DNA from 4 places in the Neobacillus sp. S1115 genome. Region 2 is predicted to be linked to each of the others. Evidence: predicted binding sites of a transcription regulator. Region 2 holds the regulator's gene; each other region holds the start of a gene.
The links. The regulator Rex, encoded in region 2, represses fermentation and respiration genes when NADH is low (regulators of the CRP and FNR family bind a similar motif). The targets are predictions, from matches to a motif close to TTGTGAAATATTTCACAA.

Region 1: the regulator Rex is predicted to act here: its motif matches at 1,931-1,948, upstream of ACZ5B7_RS05315 (DoxX family membrane protein).
Region 3: the regulator Rex is predicted to act here: its motif matches at 3,143-3,160, upstream of ACZ5B7_RS08890 (hemerythrin domain-containing protein).
Region 4: the regulator Rex is predicted to act here: its motif matches at 2,001-2,018, upstream of ACZ5B7_RS04280 (DoxX family membrane protein).

Annotation. Positions count from the first base shown of each region.
Region 1 covers NZ_AP038275.1:1,093,005-1,099,090, forward strand. The annotation lists gene ACZ5B7_RS05305 (DoxX family protein) at 1-321, opposite strand, end outside; gene ACZ5B7_RS05310 (DoxX family protein) at 577-1,086, opposite strand; gene ACZ5B7_RS05315 (DoxX family membrane protein) at 1,336-1,845, opposite strand; gene ACZ5B7_RS05320 (MBL fold metallo-hydrolase) at 2,089-2,808, shown strand; gene ACZ5B7_RS05325 (TetR/AcrR family transcriptional regulator) at 2,810-3,385, shown strand; gene ACZ5B7_RS05330 (exonuclease domain-containing protein) at 3,442-4,059, shown strand; gene ACZ5B7_RS05335 (SDR family oxidoreductase) at 4,165-5,037, opposite strand; gene ACZ5B7_RS05340 (VOC family protein) at 5,194-5,625, opposite strand; gene ACZ5B7_RS05345 (citrate synthase/methylcitrate synthase) at 5,837-6,086, opposite strand, start outside.
Region 2 covers NZ_AP038275.1:247,227-253,312, forward strand. The annotation lists gene ACZ5B7_RS01395 (ABC-F family ATP-binding cassette domain-containing protein) at 1-1,188, opposite strand, end outside; gene moaC (cyclic pyranopterin monophosphate synthase MoaC) at 1,351-1,839, shown strand; gene ACZ5B7_RS01405 (redox-sensing transcriptional repressor Rex) at 1,872-2,525, shown strand; gene ACZ5B7_RS01410 (DUF4395 domain-containing protein) at 2,678-3,103, shown strand; gene ACZ5B7_RS01415 (acyl-CoA dehydrogenase family protein) at 3,230-4,843, shown strand; gene ACZ5B7_RS01420 (transposase) at 5,007-5,300, shown strand; gene ACZ5B7_RS01425 (IS3 family transposase) at 5,312-6,086, shown strand, end outside.
Region 3 covers NZ_AP038275.1:1,809,118-1,815,203, forward strand. The annotation lists gene ACZ5B7_RS08870 (electron transfer flavoprotein subunit alpha/FixB family protein) at 1-948, shown strand, start outside; gene ACZ5B7_RS08875 (FAD-dependent oxidoreductase) at 941-2,236, shown strand; gene ACZ5B7_RS08880 (ferredoxin family protein) at 2,236-2,520, shown strand; gene ACZ5B7_RS08885 (hypothetical protein) at 2,646-2,993, opposite strand; gene ACZ5B7_RS08890 (hemerythrin domain-containing protein) at 3,217-3,744, shown strand; gene ACZ5B7_RS08895 (MarR family winged helix-turn-helix transcriptional regulator) at 3,926-4,366, shown strand; gene ACZ5B7_RS08900 (M3 family oligoendopeptidase) at 4,463-6,086, shown strand, end outside.
Region 4 covers NZ_AP038275.1:899,211-905,296, reverse strand. The annotation lists gene ACZ5B7_RS04290 (dienelactone hydrolase family protein) at 1-397, shown strand, start outside; gene ACZ5B7_RS04285 (DUF421 domain-containing protein) at 529-1,218, shown strand; gene ACZ5B7_RS04280 (DoxX family membrane protein) at 1,370-1,930, opposite strand; gene ACZ5B7_RS04275 (SDR family NAD(P)-dependent oxidoreductase) at 2,457-3,200, opposite strand; gene lspA (signal peptidase II) at 3,582-4,019, shown strand; gene ACZ5B7_RS04265 (YwqG family protein) at 4,559-5,350, shown strand; gene ACZ5B7_RS04260 (TRAP transporter large permease) at 5,630-6,086, opposite strand, start outside.

The sequences.
Region 1 (6,086 bases), 850 kb from region 2:
AAAGAATGCAGCGGCAGTAGTCAAGCAGCCTAACATTAATCCTAAGCCGACTAAAACTTCTCCCCAAGGAACGATAAAGTTAAAGATATCAACGTTAGGAAGGGCAAAGCCTTTTAAGAATTCCACATACCAGCCATAAACAACGGCACCATCAGGACCTTTTACAGGGTTAGCAGTCACTCCTTTTAAAAATCCTGCGGCGTCGAATCCTCCTGTTAACTTATGAAAACCTGCGGTAAACCAAGAATACCCAAGATATAAACGTAAGACAGTTAAAATACCAGCGGCAATTTTGTTTTCTCTTAACCATTTGTTAAGCATTTGAAACAACTCCTTAAAAGGTTTATAAGTTTTAAATAATTTCTTTTCTACACTCTTAATATAGCAAATCAAATTGGAGTTGAGCGCTTTTTTGTGGCTAATTCACATATCGGTCAAAAAGCTTTGAACACTTTGTTACATGACGATATTGGAAATGCTAGAGGCCGAAATTGACTGATCTCAGGCTGAAAAGAATTCGGGCAGAACGAAATAAAATCGCCTCAGTTCGGCTGGAACTGAGGCGATTAATGGTTGTTAAGCGGTTTGTTTAATAGGTTCTTTTCCTTTGATTACTGCTTTACGGAAGAATGGAACAACCCAGCGGTCTAAACCGAAGTGACCGGCGTTGTAGCCTGCAGCTAAGATCATCACGCCAAGGAAAATGTCAGTAGGAATGTGAGATACGGTTCCTGCAAGGAAGAACGCAAAGTTCATCACTAAGGCAAAGAATGCAGCGGCAGTTGTTAAGCAGCCTAACATTAATCCTAAGCCGACTAAAACTTCTCCCCAAGGAACGATAAAGTTAAAGATATCAACGTTAGGAAGGGCAAAGCCTTTTAAGAATTCCACATACCAGCCATAAACAACGGCACCATCCGGGCCTTTTACTGGGTTAGCAGTAACACCTTTCAGAAATCCAGCTGCATCAAAACCTCCAGTTATTTTATGAAAACCTGCAGTGAACCAAGAATATCCGAGATATAAACGTAAGACGGTTAAAATTCCAGCGGCAATTTTATTTTCTCTTAACCATGTTGCAAACATATGAAACATCTCCTTTAAAAAATTTATAAATTTTAAATAATTTCTACACTGTTAATATAGCAAATAAAACTTGAATTGAGCGCTTTGTGGAAGCTAATTCACATATCCGTAAAAAAGCTTTGAACACTTTGTTACATGACCAAATTGGAAATGCTGGAGGCCGAAATCGACTGATCTCAGGCCGGAAGAAGTTTGGGCAGAACAAAATAAAAATCGCCTCAGTTCGGCTGGAACTGAGGCGATTTTTTGTTAAGCGTTTAGTTTAACCGGATCGTTTGCTTTTAAAACAGTTTTACGGAAGAATGGAACAACCCAACGGTCAAGACCAATGCGGCCAGCATTGTAACCTGCAGCTAAGATAATCACGCCAAGGAAAATGTCAGTAGGAATGTGAGATACAGTTCCTGCAAGGAAGAACGCAAAGTTCATCACTAAGGCAAAGAATGCAGCGGCAGTAGTTAAGCAGCCTAACATTAACCCCAAGCCGACTAAAACTTCTCCCCAAGGAACGATAAAGTTAAAGATATCAACGTTAGGAAGGGCGAAGCCTTTAAGGAATTCCACATACCAGCCATAAACAACGGCACCATCGGGACCTTTTACTGGATTGGCAGTAACTCCTTTTAAAAATCCAGCGGCATCAAAACCTCCAGTTAATTTATGAAAACCGGCAGTGAACCAAGAATATCCGAGATATAAACGTAAGACGGTTAAAATTCCAGCGGCGATCTTGTTTTCTCTCAACCAATTTGCAAACATTTGAAACATCTCCTTAAAAGGTTTATAAGTTTTAAATAATTTCTACACTGTTAATATATCAAATTTAGTTTGAATTGAGAGTTTTTTGTTCACTAATTCACATATTCGTAAAAAAGCTTTGAACAATTTGTTACATACTGGAAGGGAAGATAATTTAGGAAAATTTTTCAAATAAACCTCTTGATTTAACTAATGTTATTAGTTAAAATGAAACTAATGATATTAGTTAAGGGGTTGGTCATAATGAGAATGATCAAGAAGGGATATTTGTATCAGGTAACGTTTATGGCGAATTTGTTTCCGGTGAATTGCTATTTAGTGGACGAAGACGACGGTTTAACCCTAATTGATGCGGCCTTAGGGTTTGGTGCAAAGGGAATATTGCAGGCTGCCGAGAGAATTGGAAAACCTATTACAAAGATTGTTTTAACCCATGCCCATGAGGATCATGTGGGAGCTCTGGATTTGTTAAAGGAAAGACTGCCGGACGTCCCTGTTTATATTTCGGTGAGAGATAACCGATTAATGTGCGGTGACCGTTCCCTAGATTCCCATGAAGATCAGACCCCGATTAAAGGCGGTGTGCCGAAGAAATTGAAAACTAGAGCCAGTGTATTATTGAAGGAAGGGGATGAGCTTGGACACTTAAGGGTGGTTGAATCACCGGGCCATACACCTGGGTCGATGTCATTTCTTGATTTGCGGACGAAGGCTTTAGTAGCAGGTGACGCCTTCCAGACAAGAGGAGGCATAGCGGTTGCAGGGGATATAAGACCACTGTTTCCATTTCCCGCGTTCGGTACGTGGAGCAAACAAACCGCTCTGAAAAGTGCTAGAAAACTGGCTGAATTAAACCCAAGTTTACTTGCTGTCGGACACGGGGAAATGGTAGAAAACCCAGTTGCAGTCATGGCGATGGCTATCAATAAATTCGAACAGAAATTAAGAAAAAAGGAGCACTAAAATGGCTAGACCGAAAGTTGGACTTGAATTATCCGCGATACTGGAAGTGGCAGGGGACCTTGCCGACCAATATGGCATGCAGGAGGTTACCTTGGCAAATCTGGCAAAAGAGCTGAACATTCGCCCGCCTTCTCTATATAATCATTTCGATGGACTGGCAGGATTAAGGAAAAAGCTGGCTATCTATGGACTCAACATGTTGTATGATGAATTGGCCCAGGCAGCTATCGGGGTGTCAGGAACCGATGCACTGCTATCGATTAGTAAGGCATATGTAAGCTTTGCCAGGAGACATCCTGGAATCTATGAGGCCACCTTGCTTGCACCGGATCCGGAGGATGTTGATGTCCAGCAGGCGGGGGCAAAAATAGTCGACCTTTCCGTCCGGGTCCTGCAGGCTTTTCACCTCGAAGGTGATCTCGCCATCCATGCTGTAAGGGGACTGCGGAGTGTCCTGCACGGATTCTCGTCCCTAGAGCAAAGAGGTGGATTTAAGATGTCATTGGATTTGGATGAGAGTCTGGAAATTGTCATAAGAGCGTTTATGGTTGGATTAGAGCAGCGTGGAAATTTTTAAGCTATGGGATGGGTGAAGGGAATCTGGTATAATAAAGGAAATTTTCGATTTAAGGAATGATCACTTTGCAAAGACAGGCGAAATTAGGATTAATGCTGGATGTGGAAACTACGGGGCTGGGACCGACTACTGATGAGGTTATTGAACTGGCCCTGAAGTTATTTTCTTACTGTACGGAAACCGGTGAAATATTAGAAATTTTGGAGGAAGATTCCTTTTTGCGAGAGCCGCTTTCAAACTCGGCTCGCCAGAATTATGATAGGGCTTATCGGGTTCATGGTATACCATATGACATGGTTCGAGGAAAAAGTTTTTATGATGTGAAGATTAAAACCTATTTTCATCGTGCTGACTCTGTTTTTGCCCACAATGCTTCCTTTGACCGCAGTTTCCTTTACCACATGTATCCGGAAGTGAATGACTTGCAGTGGTTTTGCACGATGAGGAATGTGCCTTGGAAACAGTATGGCTTTCCAAATGGCAAGCTGATTACCCTTTTGGAAGCCCATAAAATCACAAACTATCAAACACATAGAGCGATGGACGATATTACATATTTGATGGAATTGCTTAAGCGGACAAGTCCAAAAGGTAATCTTTATCTGCAAGAAGTTCTTGAATTTGGACCGATGAGAAAGTATCAGCCGGCAACATCAAGAGCGAAGATGGGTTAGTTATATCCGATTTGTGCCCAAACTATTGAAAAAACGAGTGTAATAGTCGCCAATAGGCGCCTGAGCTTCAGAAAAAAACGCATCGGTAAGCCCGATGCGTTTTTTCTACCCATTAATAATCGTCCCGCCATTCACATGAATCATTTGCCCGCTAATATAGGACGAATCCTCTGAGGCTAAGAAAACATAGCTTGGCGCCAGTTCATGAGGCTGCCCGGCACGCCCCATTGGAGTATCTGATCCGAAAGTGGTGACCTGGTCCGCCGTAAAGGTCGATGGAATAAGCGGAGTCCAGATTGGACCAGGGGCAACCCCGTTTACGCGGATTCCCTGCTTCGCCAATGAAAGGGCTAACGAACGAGTAAAGGTGACAATCGCTCCTTTTGTGGCCGAATAATCAAGCAATTGTTCATGTCCATGGTAAGCTGTTATGGAAGCCGTATTGATGATGGATGCTCCTTTCTTTAAAAAAGGAAGCGCCATTTTCGTCATATAAAAATAGGAGAAAATATTGGTCCTGAATGTTTTTTCCAGCTGCGCTGAAGTGATATTTAAAATACTTGGCTGCGGGTGCTGCTCCGCTGCGTTGTTGACCAAAATATCCAATCTGCCGAACTCATCAATTGTTTTCTTCACAACCTCTTTGCAATAGTCCTCATTGCCAATATCGCCAGAAAAGAGAAGACATCTTCGTCCTTCAGCTTCAACGATGCCCTTTGTTTCCTCAGCATCCTGATGTTCTTCTAGGTAAACAATTGCTACATCTGCACCCTCTTTAGCAAAATAAATTGCAACTGATTTTCCAATTCCGCTGTCGCCGCCAGTAATAATTGCGGTTTTTCCGGATAATTTTCCAGCCGGCTTATAGTTGGAATCAACAGAAATCGGCTTTGGGTTCATTTCACTCTCAGTTCCCGGCTGATGGTTCTGATGCTGCGGCGGAAACGTCTGCTTTTTTTGACTTTTATTGCTGCTCATTTTCTAACCCTCCATTGATTTTCATCTCTCGTTAGTGTTAGAAAAATGAGGAAAATTATGATGTTTAAAAATAAGTCTTAGTAGTGGGAGCCTCCTAATACGACAAAGGCTCTGTTCCATTGCTGCGAACAGAGCCTTTTGTTATTGGATAAGATATTATTGGTGCGGTTTGCCTTCTGTGAAAACTTGGAAGGTTATGCCGAATTTGTCTGTTACTTGACCATAGGCAGGGCTAAAGAAAGTTTCCTGTAAAGGCATTCCAACTTGACCGCCTTGGGAAAGACCTTCAAACATTTTCCTTGCTTGGTCTGCATCATTGGTTGAAATACAAATGGTCACTTGATTTCCGCTTTGATGATCCTGTCCAGGGAAGGTGTCGGAAAACATTACTTCTGACTCACCAATTTTAATGGTCGCATGACTTACCAAATCCTTGGCTTCAGCAGGCAGAGGATATTCTGGGTTTTCAGGCATTTCACCAAAACTTTGAGAGAATAAAACCTGTGCATCCAGTGCCTGTTGATAAAACTGGATCGCTTCCTTAGCGGTACCGTTCATCACGAAATAGGGGATTAATTTTACTGACATGAACATTCACTCCTTGAATCCATCAAAAATTATTAGTTAACATTTTAGTAATGAGGCCTCCATTGACCAACAGCCATTGAAAACAACACAATTTCTATTATTAACCAATAATTTCATTATAAGACACAGAACAAACGTTCGTCAATTGTTTTTAAAAAAGTGATGCCGCCTGGGAGGATAGGGGAAATCGCAACAATTAGTGTATTTTGGTTTATTTGAGTGTTCCAATATATTTGGATTGCGGCCGGTAGATGGTATTGTTTTCTGCTTGCTCCAGAACGTGGGCTGTCCAGCCGACGATTCTGCTTGCAGTGAAGGTTGGTGTGAAAAGGACTGCGTCCATGTTGATGGCTTTCATGATGGCTGCAGCGTAGAATTCTACATTTGTATAAAGGGAGCGGCCGGGTTTTAATTCCTCTAAAACTCTTACTGCGGTCTTTTCTGCTTCCATAGCGAGATCA
Region 2 (6,086 bases):
GTAATACCCGATGGACAAATTGGTTCCGTATTGAATAGTTCCAGCCAAAGCGGGAAGCTTTTTAATAATTGTTTTTAAAAGGGTCGACTTCCCGATTCCGTTAGGGCCGACAAGGGCAATGCTGTCGCCTTTATACACACGAAAGGAAATATCCTCGGAAACCTTCTCTCCATCATAGCCGACAGCAAGAGAATCAACAGTCAGTACATCATTGCCGCTTTGCCGCTCAATTTCAAATGAGAAAGAAGCGGATTTTTCATCCCCTGATGGGCGGTCCATGACTTCCATCTTTTCAAGCTTCTTCCGACGGCTTTGCGCTCTCTTAGTAGTAGTGGCCCGTGCGATGTTGCGCTGGATGAAATCCTTTAACGCGGCAATTTCCTCCTGCTGCTTTTCATAAAGCTTCATGTCGCGTTCATAATTGGCAGCTTTCTGCTCAAGATAAGTGCTATAATTACCGGTAAATCGCTGAATCAGGCGGCGTGATAGTTCATACACCTCTGTAACCACTTTATCCAAAAAATAGCGGTCATGCGAAACAATTAAAATCGCGCCATCATAGCCCTGCAGATATTGCTCCAGCCAGGAAAGGGTTTCGATATCCAGGTGGTTGGTTGGCTCGTCCAAAATTAAAATATCAGGTCTTGTCAGCAATAGCTTGCCTAGCGCAAGACGCGTTTTTTGTCCGCCGCTTAGACTTGAAATCATTAACGTAGTATCGGAAAAATTTAACCCATGCAATACAGAGCGGATATCGGCTTCATACTGATAGCCGCCTTGCTCTTTAAACTTTATTTGCAATTCATCATATTCCTTTAATACCCGTTCGTATTTTCCTGGGTCTCCGAAAACAGCAGGATCGGCCATTTGCTTCTCCAGCTTCCGGAGCGATTTTTCCATCGCCTGCAGGTTCTCAAAAACCGTCAGCATTTCCTCCCAAATGGACAGATTGGACTCCAAACCCGTATTTTGCGCCAAATAACCAACGGTAACATCCTTTGGTTTGATGATTTCGCCGCCGTCATAGCCCATTTCGCCGGCGATGATTTTCAATAACGTTGATTTCCCCGCTCCATTGCGTCCGACAAGGGCAACACGGTCACGGGTTTGTAATTCCAGTTTTATATTCGATAAAATAAGTTCAGCACCATAATATTTTTGTAATTGGTTAACCTGTAATAAAATCATTTTTTTCACCTCTATTACCTTACGACTAGTTTACCGTATTACCCGAATGTCGGCAATGAAGTGAAATTTTTAATGGAATTATAAAAAAATATACTGATAGTTCAAAGTTTCACACACATGGACATAAAAATATTGTATTATTTTTTGTAGGAGGATTTTTTTATGGCTGAATTTACTCATTTTAATGAAGAAGGCCGGGCCAAGATGGTCGATGTCAGCGATAAGCCGGAAACGGCACGCACGGCAATTGCCCAGTCTAGCATAACAGTAAGCACTGAAATTTATGAAAAAATCACAAACCACGAAATGAAAAAGGGCGATGTCTTAGCAGTTGCCCAGGTTGCTGCAGTGATGGCAGCGAAAAAGACATGGGATATCATTCCAATGTGCCACCCGATTCCATTAACAGGTATCAATATTAGTTTTTCGTGGGAGCAGGCCGGGCAGGAACAATATACACTGCATATTGCTGCATCAGTGAAAACCAAAGGCAGTACGGGGGTTGAGATGGAAGCGCTAACAGCCGCCTCTGTTTGTGCCCTGACCGTCTATGATATGTGTAAGGCAGTTGATAAAGGGATGGTGATTGGACCAACCTTTCTGGTGGAAAAAACCGGCGGCAAAAACGGTGATTTTAGAAGAGAAATCTAATATATCCATTAAAATTGAAGGGTGGGAGAAATATGTCCAATGAAACGATGAAAATACCACAGGCAACAGCAAAGCGTCTGCCCTTATATTATCGATTTTTACAAAACCTTCATTCTTCTGGCAAGCAGAGGGTGTCATCTGCAGAATTGAGTGAAGCAGTAAAGGTGGACTCGGCCACTATTCGCAGGGATTTCTCTTATTTCGGGGCCCTTGGGAAAAAGGGGTACGGCTATAACGTAAACTATTTGTTATCGTTTTTCCGGAAAACACTTGATCAAGATGAATTAACAAAGGTAGCGTTAATCGGGGTGGGTAATCTCGGCACAGCCTTTTTACACTACAATTTTTTAAAAAATAATAATACAAAAATCGCTTGCGCCTTCGATGTGGACCCCGGAAAAATTGGCGGTTCGATAGGCGATGTTCCCGTTTATTCGATGGACGATATAGAACAGTATTTGATCGATGAAAATATTTCGGTGGCGATTTTGACGGTGCCGGCCCCGGTTGCACAGCAGATTACAGATAAGCTTGTGAAAACGAATGTAAAAGGGATTTTAAACTTTACACCAGCGAGACTGAATGTACCTTCATCGATCCGCGTGCATCATATTGACCTGGCGGTGGAGCTGCAATCACTTGTTTACTTTTTAAAGCATTATCCAAACGACGAAGTAGAAGAATAAATAATCAATGGGCTTCTCGCCAAAATGGTGAGAGGCCCATTTTTCGTTTTGAAACATTTTTCCTAAACAGATCACTATACAAAAGGAGTTGAAGCGGGTAAAATGATTACACAAGTAATTATTGTAATCCAATAGGAAAGGTTGGGATTAAAATGACAGAAACAGTTCGTTCAATCCCACGTCCGCTCGTGAAAACAAACCAGTGGACAATTGTTTTAAGTGTTGTGTTAACATGGTTATCCGGACAGGAATGGTTTTTGTTAGTACCATTTGTTGCCGGTATGTCTGGTCTTTTATTCGAATTTAATCCGATTATGCAAATAGCAAAACTATTTTTAAGAAAGGACCCAAAGGCTTATATCCCTGAGGATTGGGAGCAGCAGCAATTTAATCAAAAAATTGCCGTATCGTGTTTGGGAATTGGATTTGTAGGATTCCTGCTGGGATGGAATGGTGTTGGCTATGTGTTCACGATTCTTGTCGCGGTGGCTGCCTTTGTGGCAATTCTAGGTTTTTGCATCGGATGCTTTATTCATTTTCAGTGGAACCAATACCGTTATAGAAGGGCGCACCAATAAAGGAGAGGTCTGAATTATTCAGCCTCTTTTTTTGTTTTTCTGCTTATATTTGACGCTTCCATATCCTTACATTTAAAATTAAATTGAAAATTATGAATTATCATTCATGAGGAGAGTGGCGTTTTTATGAAGCTTGTTTCCCAAGAGACAGAAGCAAGAGGAAAAAATTCTTACAGCTTTGATGAATTTCTCGAAAAACGTGACAACCTTGATTGGTACCGTGATGAACCGTTTTTACAAAAAGTGGTCAAGAAATTTACGGGTTCTCAGCACAGCCAAATCCACGAAAAACTATTATCCTTTTCACCAATAGTATCTGCAAAATGGAACCGGTTAGCCGAAAGAATTGCCAGACCGGAAGTCCGCCCCTATATGCTTCACTTTGATGCTTTTAATCATCGGATTGACCGGATTGTTCGTCCTCAAGAAGTTCATCAATTAGAGAATGAAATTTTCGGAGAAGGTCTTTTTTCCAGTAACATGACACCTTGGGAAAGCTTTGTGAAAAGAATGCTGATCCATCAGCTGGGTGAGGCAGGAGTGACCTGTCCGCTGACATGTACACATGGTTTAGTGGCTTTGCTTGACCAATTTCCGGATGAAGAATATCCAGAACTTCAAGATATATTACATCATACAAAAGAAGGGCTAAACGGCGAATTTGCCATTGGCGCTCAATTTATGACAGAAATCCAGGGTGGTTCTGATTTGCCGGCTAATGTTTTGGAGGCGGTTCCGGAAGGCAAGTGTTATCGTTTGTATGGGAATAAGTTTTTCTGTTCTGCGGCTCATGCCGATTATTCTGTGGTGACGGCAAAAATATCGGGAACTGACAAAGTTTCGACATTTATCGTACCATCCTGGCTTCCGGGGGATAAGGAGAAGGAGAAACGCAACGGGTACGAGATTAATCGGATCAAATGGAAGCTGGGAACAGCCGAGCTGCCAACTGGGGAGATTCAATATAAGGGGGCGCGTGCCTATCCAATCGGTCCAAAGGATAAGGGGATTGCAGTTGCAGTCGGAATTGTATTGACCTTGTCGCGGTTGGAAATTGGGATTGCCTGTGCTGGGTTTATGCTGAGGGCCTCTCGGGAGGCAAATTTGTACAGTGATTTCCGAAGTGTTTTTGGGAAGAAGGTAAAAGACTATCCACTCGCAGCAAGCAAGTTGAAACGAATCCAGCATGCCGCTGAGCGAACGACGGCGGGGGCATTCAAAATCTATAATCTTTTCTTGCAGTTGGATAAGCCGCTTAATCCAGGAATTAAATCGGACCATCCAATTGAAGTTAGGAAAAAGTTATTTAATCTGCGTGAACTTGTCTTGCTGCAGAAAATCTGTGCAACGAATGAGGGAGCGGAAATTTTACGGGAGGCTATCTCCGTGTTTGCCGGCCATGGAGTAATGGAGGAATTTTCGTCGCTGCCGCGTATCTTCCGCGATGTGGTCGTAAACGAACAGTGGGAGGGACCGCGTAATCTGCTGTTAACGCAAATTTACCGCGATTTGGGCAGGGTTTCTGATTGGTATTCACCTGCCGAGTTTGTGGCAAGCGTTCTTGAGGGAGCCGATTCAGAGACGATTAAAAAGTTTACGGACCAACTAGAGGACTTGCTGCAAAGACCTGTTTTAGGAGAAGTAAGTGAAGCATCGATGGAAGCCGCGGAAGAATGGGATGCGTTCTGTGACTCCTTCTTTAAGGCTTACCAGCTGATAGCTCTAAAAGAGGTCAATTAATGGAGCGGGGCGTAACATTATAGACGGTATCAAGGACAATTTGAGTGAAATTGGGGGTGGAAATGTCCTTGATAGGAGGTATCATGAGGTTAGTCTAAAAAGTGGACACGTAAAAATGAGATTTAGATTATAATACAATCATCATTTAAAAGGACGTGTTCACATGGGTAAACATCATTCTCAAGAGTATAAAGAATATGTTGCAAAGTTAATCGTTGAGGAGGGGAAAAAAGCCTCCCAGGTAGCTTTTGAACTCGAGATCTCCCCTAAAACTGTTAGTCGATGGGTGGCAGCTTACAGGACTAAAACAAGTGCTGGGAAAGCTGGAGAAAACTATCTTACACCCACAGAACTTGAAAAACTGAAAAAGCAACACGAGAAAGAGATACAAAAATTGAAAGAGGAAAACGAAATTCTAAAAAAGGCCATGCACATCTTCACGAAAAACCAAGCGTAATTTATACGTTCATTCAAGCCCACTCTGATGAGCACGCTGTGGCGAAGATGTGCAAAGTTCTTAAAGTATCATCAAGTGGCTATTATAAATGGCTAAGGATCCAGAATAAACCTCAATCTGAGAAAGATGCCTACCGTAAAGAAATCAAGCAAAAAATAAGTAAATCATTTCACGAGAGCTATGGTACGTATGGGAGCCCCAGGGTCCATGCCGACTTGGTGGAGTGGGGTTATACCATTTCTCAAAAGACGGTTGCACGTATGATGAAAGAGATGGGTTTAACAGCCACACCAAAAGAAAAGTTTGTCATTACTACTAATTCAAATCATGATTTACACATTTATCCTAACCTGCTTAATCGCCAATTTAATGTTGAAAAGCCCAACCGAGCATGGGTAACTGACATTACGTACATTTGGACGCTTGAAGGCTGGGTTTATTTATCATCCGTTATGGATCTATTCTCAAGAAAAATCGTAGGCTGGAGTATGGCTTCACATATGAAAAAGGAGCTATCCATACAAGCATTAAATATGGCGATTGTTACAAGGCAGCCTAGTGAAGGGTTAATCCATCATTCGGACCGTGGGTCCCAGTATTGTTCAAATGATTATATCGACATCCTGAAAGGGAAAAACATGCATATCAGTATGAGCAGAAAGGGCGATCCTTACGACAATGCATGTATTGAGTCTTTTCATGCCACAATCAAGAAAGACTTGATCTACAGAAGACGCTTTAAGACCAGGGCTGAAGCCGTAAAAGCCATTAATCATTATTTAAATA
Region 3 (6,086 bases), 1.6 Mb from region 2:
GGTGCCGGCAGGAAGCTGGCAGATAAGCTTGAGGTCCCATTAGGGGGATTCTTGCTGGGCAATCAAATAAGGCCATTAGCAAATCAGGTTATTTCTTATGGGGCTGACGAGGTCTACGTAATTGACCATCCAGTTTTGAAGGATTATCGTACAGAATCCTATATGAGCGGTGTTATGCTGCTAGCTCAAAAATATATGCCGGAAATTATTCTTTACGGTGCAACCCCCAACGGAAAGGACTTGGCAAGTGCTGTTGCAACTGATTTAGTTACAGGATTAACAGCAGATACGACGATGCTGGATGTGGACGTAGATAATAGATTGCTAGAAGCAAGCCGGCCGGCATTCGGCGGTAATATTATGGCAACGATCCTCTGTAAGAAGCATCGCCCGCAAATGGCAACAGTAAGACCTAAAGTAATGAAGGCACTTGAGCCGGATGCAGGAAGACAAGGAAAGATCATTGAAGAGAAAATAGCTCTGAACGAGGCGGAAATGCGTACAAAAGTACTACAAATTGTGAATGACGTAACAAAAAAAGCTAAATTAGCCGATGCCCATGTCATCGTATGCGGTGGCAAAGGAATGGGCGACCTGCAAAATTTCCAGCTAATCCATGAATTAGCGGAAACAATCGGCGCAAGCGTAGGCGGAACCCGCGATGTCGTTGAAGCAGGATGGCTGCCTCATGAGCAGCAGGTTGGACAGACAGGAGAAACGGTCACACCGAAAATTTATTTTGCCATTGGAGTATCCGGAGCGATTCAGCATGTGGTCGGTATGAAGAATTCTGAGTTTATAATTGCCATCAACAAAGACCCGAACGCCCCGATTTTTGACGTGGCAACGTACGGCATTGTAGGAGACGCAATGGAAATTATCCCTAAACTAATCGAGCAATTTAAAAAGCTTAAAGCTGAAAAGGGCGGTGAACTGAGCTATGCCTGAGAAATTTGACGTGATTGTGGTAGGGGCTGGCCCTGCAGGAACCTCTTGTGCTTACACTTGTGCTAAAAACGGTTTGAATGTGCTGCTGATTGAACGTGGAGAGTACCCAGGGGCAAAAAACGTTATGGGTGGAGTATTGTACCGCCAGCAAATGGAAGAATTGATTCCTGAATTTTGGAAAGAAGCGCCGCTTGAAAGACCAGTCATTGAACAGCGGTTCTGGATGATGGACAAAGAATCAGTTCTTTCGTTCGGATATAAAGGCCTTGAATGGGGTGTGGAGCCATATAATAACTTTACAGTTCTACGGGCCCAGTTTGACCAATGGTTCGCAAAGAAAGCTGTGGAGGCAGGAGCGCTTCTAATTACCGAAACAGTTGTCACAGAATGTATTGTCGAAAACGGCAAGGTAGTTGGCGTCCGCACTGACCGGCCGGATGGTGAGGTTTTTGCAGATGTAGTCGTCCTTGCTGACGGAGTTAACTCCCTGTTATCCAAACAGCTTGGGTTTCATAAGGAGTTCCGCCCGGACGAAGTGGCGCTGACAGTTATGGAAGTTGTTAATCTTCCAAAAGAAAAAATAAATGACCGCTTCAATTTGGAGGACAACCAAGGCTGCACAATTGAGATCTTTGGAGATTCCACAAAAGGAAATCTGGGTACGGCTTTCCTATATACCAACAAAGAGAGTTTGAATATCGGTGTGGGGACAACACTATCGAGTATGATAAAAGCAAAAATGAAGCCCTATGAACTGCTGGATTACTTAAAGAATCATCCGATGGTCAAGCCGTTCATTGCCGGCGGCGAGTCTGCTGAATATCTTGCCCACCTCATTCCGGAAGGCGGCTACCGCTCAGTTCCTAAAGTGGCAGGCAACGGAGTTATTGTTGTTGGGGACGCTGCCCAGCTAGTTAACGCTATTCATCGTGAAGGTTCGAACATGGCGATGCATTCTGGCTTATTGGCTGCCGAGACTGTCATTGAGGCGCACCGCCACGGCAATTTCAGCGAATCAATGTTAAATAACTACCGCGAGGCCCTTTATAATAGCTTTATCATCAAAGATTTAGAGAAGTACAAAGATGCGGCCCATACATTCGAAAAATACCCGCAATATTTTAAAGAGTATGTTCCGATGATGAATCAGGCAGCTAGCAAATTCTTTACAGTTGATGGCACGCCAAAACGTGATAAACAAAAGCAAATTATTAAGAATATGACCTCACAAAGAGGAACGCTTCGCGTATTGCAAGATCTCTATCGTGCTTGGAAGGCGGTGAAATAATGTCAACGAAGAATATTGAGGAAAAACAGTATCTTCTCAGGTTTAAGTGTGACACAAAGTCCCATCTTACCGTTCTTGATCATGACGTTTGCATGACCCAATGTCCTGATAAAATTTGTACAGTATTTTGCCCAGCCGAGGTATATAAGTGGGAAGGAACGCGGATGCAGGTAGGTTATGAAGGCTGTCACGAATGCGGAAGCTGCCGGATTGGCTGCCCTTACCAAAATATTAAATGGGAATATCCAAAAGGCGGACACGGGATTGTCTTCAGGTTAGCATAAAAAAAGGTGCTGTTTGCTATTGCAGGCAGCACCTTTTTTAGCTAATTGCAATTTACACTATATGTATATTTTTTCACAAGAGATTATAAAAAGAAGGTGAAGCTAGAAGGTAAGTACTTACAGGGTCAGCTTATTTTCTCTAAAAGGGCTGCCGAGGAAAGTTCATCTTTTTTGCAGGAGGCTGCAAGCGAGGAAGCAAGGGTTATGGCATGATCCATTTGTTCCATATTTTCTGAGCAATAATATGGCTTTTTCCAATTGAAGTCGCCGTCATTTGCGGCTGGATATATACTGACTTTCCAATGATAATAAATCCGTGGCTGAGGGAGCTGAACCCCTTCTACGGCTATTAGCCAATGTGTAGAATTGGATTCTGGAATATAGGCATCTGTATCCTTAAGCGAAACAAGATCATTTGCACCAATTGGTAAAAATGCCGTTTGATAAAAGTCATGATAATTTGGGGTTTTCAATATATTTACCTCCCTTTCATAATATCTAACTTTATTATATGAAACTATAAAGATTTTTTTGAGTGATAAATGTTATAATTTTTCAAAAAAATAAAACGTTTTCAAAAAGTTGTCAATAATATTATGAGGAAGTTGTAATTTGGGTATAGATGTGACGATTGTCACTACATAATTGTAATGGCGCTTTTATACTGAAAGCAGAAGATTGAAAGAGGTGAATGTAATGAGCAGTTGTATGAGCGGTTTCGGCGGGATGCCGAGTGCTGAGCTAAAAAGTAAGGGATTAAGGCAATTGAAAGAAGAACATCCCCCATTAAGAAGTCAAATGGAAGGACTGTTCAGCCTAACCCAAAAAATTGATAAAGATATTGATATAGAAGTTAATTTCCAAGAGTTAATTACGAAGGTAAAAGAATTTCAGGCAGCGCTTGACCCGCATTCGGAAAGAGAAGAAGGTGTGCTGTTCCCAATGATGGGGACTTATATTGGGACAACTTCTGGACCAATAGCGGTAATGGAGTATGAGCATGACCAAGCAAAAGCTCATATTAAATCCTTTCTTGAGCAGGAAACAGGCATGCCATCTTCACCTGATGAATTTAAAAAATTAGCTGGATACATCCAAAATGCTTACTTTATTTTAACGGAGCATTTTAACAAGGAAGAAAACGTCCTTTTTCCAATGGCCGAGCGAATGCTCTCTGATGAAGAAAAAGAAGAGTTATATCAAAGAATTCAAGAAATTAAGTAAAAAGGATGGGCATTCCATCCTTTTTACTTTTTCTATCATATAAACATTTAGGATAAGAAGTGTGACTTTGCCGTTAATTGACAGAGGTTCGAAATTTTTTTATAATAATTTTGAAATCGAGATATTATAGGTGTTTTGCTTTTGATGGCAATTTCCCAATAAAGATAAAGGATGAGTTGTTATGGAAAAAGATTCAACAGCCGTTTCGCTAAAACTATTTATTGTTCTCTCTAGAGCTTATAAAGCCATTAATGAACACGTTAATAAAGTGATCCAAGCAAGCGGTCTAAACCCAACTGAGTTTGCCGTATTAGAGCTTCTTTACCACAAAGGCGACCAGCCGCTGCAACAAATTGGTGCAAAAATCCTGCTTGCAAGCGGAAGTATTACGTATGTTGTCGATAAGCTGGAACAAAAGGGATTATTGAGAAGGAGTGCCTGCCCGACGGATAGACGTGTCATTTTTGCACAAATAACAGATGAGGGGAAAAAATTGATTCAGGATATTTTTCCTGAACATGCCCAACAAATTGATAAGCTTATGTCAAGTTTATCTGATTCCGAAAAGCTGGAGGCAATTGACCTGTTAAAAAAATTAGGTCTGCCTGCAGGAAAATTTTAATACGGCTTTTAGTCGTATTTTTTTTTGCAAAAAGGAATATTAATCAATAGTGTCGAAATGAATATAGCCAAAAAAAATGAAAAAGGGGGTTTTTTCATGGGCTTTGAACAGTATACATACATACGACCTAACTTAGACGAGGTTCGGGCAAAATTTAATGAAGCATTGGAGCGTTTCAAAAACGCTGACTCAGTGGAAAAGCAGAGCGGGGCCATGAATGAAATCAATCAACTGAGAAATGACTTGGGAACGATGTTCAATCTTTGTAATATTCGCCACACCATTGATACGAATGATGAATTTTATAAAAATGAGCAGGATTACATGGATGAAATCCAGCCTGAGGTGGAAGGGTTAATCACAGGATATTATCAGGCTTTGGTTGATTCCAAATTCCGTCCGCAATTGGAAAATAAATGGGGCACTCAGCTTTTCGCCCTTGCTGAAAGTCAGCTAAAGACGTTTAAACCGGAAATTGTTCCTTTGCTGCAAAGGGAAAACCGATTATCGTCAGAATACACCAAGCTTGTTGCATCGGCGAAAATCGAATTTGAAGGGGAAGAGCGTACACTTGCGCAAATCGACCCGTTTATTGAATCGACAGACCGGGAGATGCGAAAACGCGCCAGCACGGCGAAATTTGGCTTCTTTGCAGAGCATGAAGCGGAGTTTGACCGGATTTATGATGAATTGGTAAAGGTGCGGACCGAGATTGCTCACGCCTTGGGTTATAAAAACTTTGTCGAGCTTGGTTATAACCGCATGATGAGAACCGATTACAACGCCGAGATGGTGGCTAATTTCCGTCAGCAGGTAAAGGACTTTATTGTTCCAATTGCCTCTAAGCTAAAAGAGCGGCAACGGGAACGGCTTGGCCTCGATAAATTAAAATTCTATGATGAAGGCTTTGTGTTCGAGACCGGAAACGCTGTACCGAAGGGTAGTCCTGAATGGATCATTGAGAACGGACAAAAAATGTATCAGGATCTTTCAAAGGAAACCGGAGAATTTTTTACCTTTATGATGGAAAATAATCTGATGGACCTTGTTGCCAAGAAGGGGAAGGCAAGCGGGGGCTACTGCACATACATTGAAAATCATAAAGCGCCATTCATTTTCTCAAATTTCAATGGTACCTCTGGTGATATTGATGTCCTGACCCATGAGGCAGGCCATGCCTTCCAGGTTTATTCGAGCCGTCAGTTTGAAATACCTGAATATAACTGGCCAACCTATGAGGCATGTGAAATTCATTCGATGAGTATGGAATTTTTCACCTGGCCATGGATGGAGCTTTTCTTTAAAGAAGACACCGATAAATATAAGTTTTCTCATCTTAGTGATGCGCTCTTATTCCTTCCATACGGAGTTTCCGTTGATGAATTCCAGCACTGGGTTTATGACACCCCAGAAGCCACACCAACAGAGCGCAAGCAAAAATGGCGGGAAATTGAGAAAAAGTATTTGCCGCATAAGAATTATGACGGCAATGAGTATCTGGAGAACGGCGGTTTCTGGCAGCGTCAGGGACATATTTATAATTCACCGTTCTATTATATTGACTATACGCTTGCGCAAATTTGCGCCTTCCAATTCTGGAAGCGGTCAAGGGAGAATCATCAAGAGGCATGGGCAGACTATGTCAAGCTTTGTAAGCTTGGCGGTTCTATGTCATTTACTAAACTCGTGGAAGCAGCCAATTTAATATCACCATTTAAAA
Region 4 (6,086 bases), 650 kb from region 2:
AGGTTTCACCGAAGCTGTTAAAAAAATCAAGAATCTATTGTTAGATGTTAAAAATAATTACGAAGAAATATATCTGATTGGATTTAGCGTTGGCGCAACGGTTGCTTGGCTGTGCAGTGAGGAAGGTTGTTTGGATGGAGTCGTTGCCTATTATGGTTCGAGAATTCGAAATTACCAACAGATTGTGCCGCGATGCCCTACGGTTTTATTCTTTCCGGAAGAAGAACAATCCTTTAATGTGGATCAGTTAATTTCGAATCTCGGTCAAAAAAATATCGATATCCATAAATTTAACGGTCAACACGGATTCAGCGACCCGTACTCTGCTAAATTTAATGAACAATCATTTCAACATGCCTTCAACGAAATGTTGAAATTTTTAAAGAAACACCATTAAGGGAACGTATTTACATTTTTTAATTTATGAAATATAAACACTCCGGATAATTCACTTGCAGGAAGAACATAATATCTTTAGCTTATAGATGCCAACTATTACCGTTTTGACTTTTGCAAGGGAGAACAGCGATGCCAGGATCTTTAGAAATCATCTTTAGAACCTTAACTGCATTTATCATCTTATGGGTTTTTGTACATATTCTTGGGAAACAGGCCATATTCCAAAAGACGTATCACCTTTTCATCGCTACGATTACAATGGGAACCATTGCAGGAAATCTAGCATTCAATCTAAATATTAAGTTCCGGTATTTTATCCTTGCATTCGTTATAATGGGTGCTGTTATTTTTACATTGAATACCCTTGCTGTTAAAAAACACCGCTATAAGGAATGGATTGCCGGAAAACCAACTTTCTTAATTCAAGAAGGAAAAATCATGGAAGAATCACTTAAAAAGATTGGTTATTCATTAGATATGCTTACACAGGCATTACGAGGAAAAGATATCTTTAATATAGAAGAAGTGGAATGTGCCATTTTAGAAGTAAATGGTTCTCTATCGGTTTTAAAAAAAGCAGAATACCAAAATGTAATGCGAAAGGACCTAAATTTGGTCCCACCCTCAAGTAAGGTTCCTATAGAACTGGTTATTGATGGAGAAATATTAGAGAAGAATTTTTCTAACCACGAATACGATAAAGACTGGTTCTTGGCAGAATTAAAAAGGAGAAACATTCAGGCCTCTGAAATTTCTTACGCAGTTGTAGGAACAAAAGGAAACTTGTATATTGATTTATTTCGCGACAACTCAAGTTAAAACGATTGAGGCTATCCCTCTTGAATGATGCATAGGGACGGTTCTCTTGTCCCATTCCACATTGCCGGTTCAGGTTCCATCCCCAGCAAATACAGCTGAAAACAGCTGAAAATGAAGCAAAAGAACCGTCCCCATGCATCTACCCATGCATCTAATTTAGGTTGACAGGTTTATTGTCTATGACTGATTGGGTATCTTTCACGGTTTGGTTGTTGCTTTTTACTTTGCGTTTAAGTACTGTTTTTCTTATGAATGGCTTCATCCAGCCGTCAAGTCCGACTCTTCCAGCATTAGCGCCTGCAAATAGGATTATAACTCCTAATAGAATATCTAATGGGTTCGAAGAAATCGTTCCAGCAAATAAATAAGAGAAGTTCATCAATAGACCAAAGAACATGGCAGCTGTTGTTAAGCATCCTAGTAATAATCCTAAACCAACAAGAAATTCTCCTAAAGGAATAATCGTATTGAAGATATGGGCATTAGGCAATGCAACATGTTTTAAGAAATCAACATACCAGCCAAAAACTACCGCACCGTCAGGACCTTTAACTGGGTTAGCGATTGCTCCTTTTAAAAATCCCGAAGCGTCAAAATCTCCGCTTGATAATTTGTGCCACCCCGCCGTGAGCCAAACGTAACTAAGATATAAACGAAGAACAGTTAAAATACCCGATGCAGTTTTGCTTTGTCTTAACCAATTTACTAACATTAACAACACCTCCGCAATTTAGTTTCGATACATCCACAGCATAGCAAATGTATTTTGGCTTCAGGGAGGATTGTTCAAGATTTAACAATCTCTTAAAATAAATTCAAACAAGTGCAAAAAAATTTTAACAAATCAAACTATTTGTTACACGAATGTAGTAGAAATTCAGCTGTTACTATTTAATAATGTTCTTCCAGTAGTGCCAGGCTTTTAAATATTCCTCAAAATCTTGTGGATGATATTTCGCTCGGAAGAAAACGATTTTTATGCTGTGCGCGGGAGTAAGTAGCTGTATAACGAATGGATTTCTTAAATTTATTGTTTAAGATAAAATTTGGCGCATTTCTTCTTAATAGAAATGCGCCAAATAGTGTAACAAACCTATTTCTTTTCTTACTATGCCGGTTTAGGTTCCATCTCCGGCAAATGAGCTGAGAACAGCTAAAATGATGCAAAAGAACCGTCCCCATGCATCCTTCCCATGCATCCTTATTTTTCTTTTCCAACCATGAGTTGTTTTTATCAATTATAAGTCAGAGATCATTCCGCCATCTACTACAAATTGGGCTCCAGTTGAATAGCTTGAATCATCAGATGCAAGGTATATAACTAAATTAGATACTTCTTCTACTTCTGCTCTTCTTCTTAGAGGAATATCTTGTTCAAGTTGCTTTAGATATGCTTCTACATCTGGTTGGTCAGCCATAGGTGTTTTGATAATTCCTGGATGTACAGAATTTACACGGATGTTATATTGTCCAAGCTCAGCAGCTGCACCCTTTGTCATACCAGTTACAGCATGTTTAGAAGCACTATAAGCAATAGCCGTTGGTGCACTCACCAAACCATCTACAGATGAAATATTAACAATGGAACCTACACCAGCTTTTTTCATAGAAGGCACTACTTTTTGCATTCCTAGGAATACTCCAAGCTCATCTACTTTAAATGTTAATTCAAAGTCTTTGACAGTTAGTTCTTCCAATGTTTTGAAGATACCAATCCCTGCGTTATTTACTAACACATTGATAGGACCAAAGGTTTCTTCTGTTTTTGTTACAACTTCTATCCAATTCTCTTCACTAGCAACATCTAATTTAAGAGCGATTGCTTTTTCCCCTAATTCATCGGCTAGTTTTTGTGCACCCTCCAAGTTAAGGTCAGTAATGGCTACTTTTGCTCCTTCTTCCACGAATTTACGAGCATGCATAGCACCCATACCTTGTGCTGCCCCTGTAATAATGGCTACTTTACCGTCTAGTTTACCCATGATGCATTCCTCCAATTTTATATAAATCAACTAACTTATCGACCTCACAACTATTATTTGTCAACGGAATATTTTTTATTTTAGAATTAGCCGGCTTCAATATATAATCATTATTCAACAAAAAATAATTCTCTGTAGATCTACTGTATTGGCATGCCTTTTTTGCTTTTGGTACGATATATAAGGTAATTTTTAGTTATCAAATATACTTTATGTAACCATAGTACTTCTCAAATTTGTAGTAGTCAAACAAAGTGTCTCGAATCTGAGATAATTTCATTCAACAAAATATGAATAATTACAACCAATTACTTCTCCCATAGCCTTCCATTATAATGATGATTAGGATGCAAGTAATTCTGCAGGAAAGAAGGACAATATATGCTATTTTATGTAATTGCCATCCTCGTTATTATGATGGATCAGCTTTCTAAGTTTCTAATTCGGGCATACATTGATATCAATGAAACATTTTCAGTATGGGGAGTACACCTCACACATATCGAAAATAGCGGAATGGCCGGAGGGTTATTTCAAGGTAATGCACGACTCTTCGGGGTTGTAGCTGTGATTTTTGTAATAGGTGTTTTATATTTTCGAAGAACCGAAGAAATGAAGGGTGCCCTCATCGATAGTAGTTTTGGATTCCTAGTCGGAGGAGCGATTGGAAATGGCATTGATAGACTTTTGTTTGGGCAGGTGACAGATTTTATCATTCGCTCCGGTGGAATTCTTAACTTGGCCGACCATGCAATCGAGATGGGTGCGTTACTGCTTATTATTTATGGGGTCGTTAGATGGTTGAAAAATAAACACTAAATTCTCCTGCAAATGCTTTGGCGATTAAACAATTCCAAAACCCTTTCCAAAACACGATTCCAGGTCCAATCTTCCTCCTTTAATTCTGTCGCTTTCACCTTGCTTATTTTTGTTTATGAAGTAGTTTGTAAACAGTCTCATAAAAAAGAGACGGTGTTTCCCGTCTACTTATTTAGCTTATCTAACTTGTCAGCTATAGTTCTTAAAATATTATTTTTTTCCTGCTGTATATTAAGGAATTTAACTAGAAACCAAATCACAAATACAATAGGAACTATGTAAAATAAGAAAGTTACGATTGGAAAAATTGCATTCATTTGCGAACCTCCATTTGTTTTGGATAATTATACCATATAAAGTCACGGAATTATGTTATCAATCTATAAAATTAGTCAACAGTACGATGACAATATGCAGTGCTTATAATCAGCATTTACCAAAACGTTACAAACAAGCTTTCAGTTTTTTTATATAATAACCTTAGTGCAGGTTTATTTTGAAAGGGTTAAAAAAAACACCAAAAAGGGGGATTCTGTTTTATGCAGCATATTGACACATTACTTCACGAATATGAGTTGTACCATATGAAAGCAGATATTATCTCAGCTTTGAAAAATTCTATAAAAATAGAAAAAACAAAAGTAGATGAAGAGTTTATTCCAATTGGTTCTTCGAAATTAGGCGGTTTGCCAGATTTGCCTGATGAATTGGAATTCCCCAAATATGATAAAGGCTATTTAACGTTTATCGGCCAATTTAACCTAAAAGAAATTAAACCATTTGATAAAGATTCTTTGCTTCCCGACAGCGGGATTTTGTATCTTTTTTACGATGTTGCTGAGCAGCCTTGGGGCTTTGAAGAGGATGAGGGATGCTTTAAAGTCCTTTATTTTGATGGCGACTTGACCACATTGAAAAGAAAAGAGTATCCGGAGATCACCGATGACTATTATCCATTAAATGCTTTCCAGGTGAATTTCAAGAACATCTCTACGATATCTGAAAATCCTGCTAATCTAACATTTGAAAACGAAGACGAAGAAGAGCGCTTTTGGAACTTTCGTCAAGAATTAATGCAGCCGGAAGATGAAGAAGATAACACCTCCCCCGCCCACTATATGCTGGGAGAACCATTTAATGTTCAAAACGATGTGTTTGAAGAGCTTTACGACGACGAAAAGGAACCGGTATTATTGTTCCAAATCGACTCCGATGAAGAGGATTTAGGGGTGATGTGGGGAGATTGCGGGCTTCTTTACTTTTGCATTAAAAAGGAAGAATTAGCAAACAAGCAATTTGATAGAGTAAGGTTTACATTACAATGTTTCTAATCCTGAAAAGAGCATCCAATTTGATGCTCTTTTTTGGATCTATCTATGATGACCTTTATTAGTGTTCCAAACGATTTTTCCAGTAAACCCAATATTAAGTTTATTCCCTAGAAGCATCATTTGATGCTTTTTTTATTCACAAGGAATTTACAGAAGACACGCTGATAAATTTATTGTTACAACCCCAAAGAAAATATTTAAATTGCCAGGATATCCTCCGTAACCCTACCCGTCACAAAAAAACCGGCATCCTAAAGGTGCCGGTCAAGTGTTGTTTTGCTATTTTATATTTCCTGTATTAGTAAGGAATGTGGCTATCTCTGGGAATACCGCTAGCAGTCCGATGAATAGTATCATGATAATCGCGTATGAAAAGACACCACGAGTAATTTCTGACATAGAGGCGGATTTGTCTACTCCCTTTAATACGAATAAATTCAATCCGACAGGTGGTGTAATTAATGCTAATTCCATATTAATAACCAAAATAATAGCGAACCAGATTGGATCAAAACCTAAAGACGTAATAATTGGATATAAAATTGGAACAGTAATCACGATAATGGAAACCGTCTCCAAGAAACACCCTAGAATCAACAATACGATATTTATTAAGATAAAAATAACCCAAGGGGATACATCCCATGATGTTGCCATTTCGGTAATGGTTTGTGGGATTCTTAGAACCGTTAAAATAAAGCCAAGCAGCATTGCTCCAACAATAATGAAAAGAATC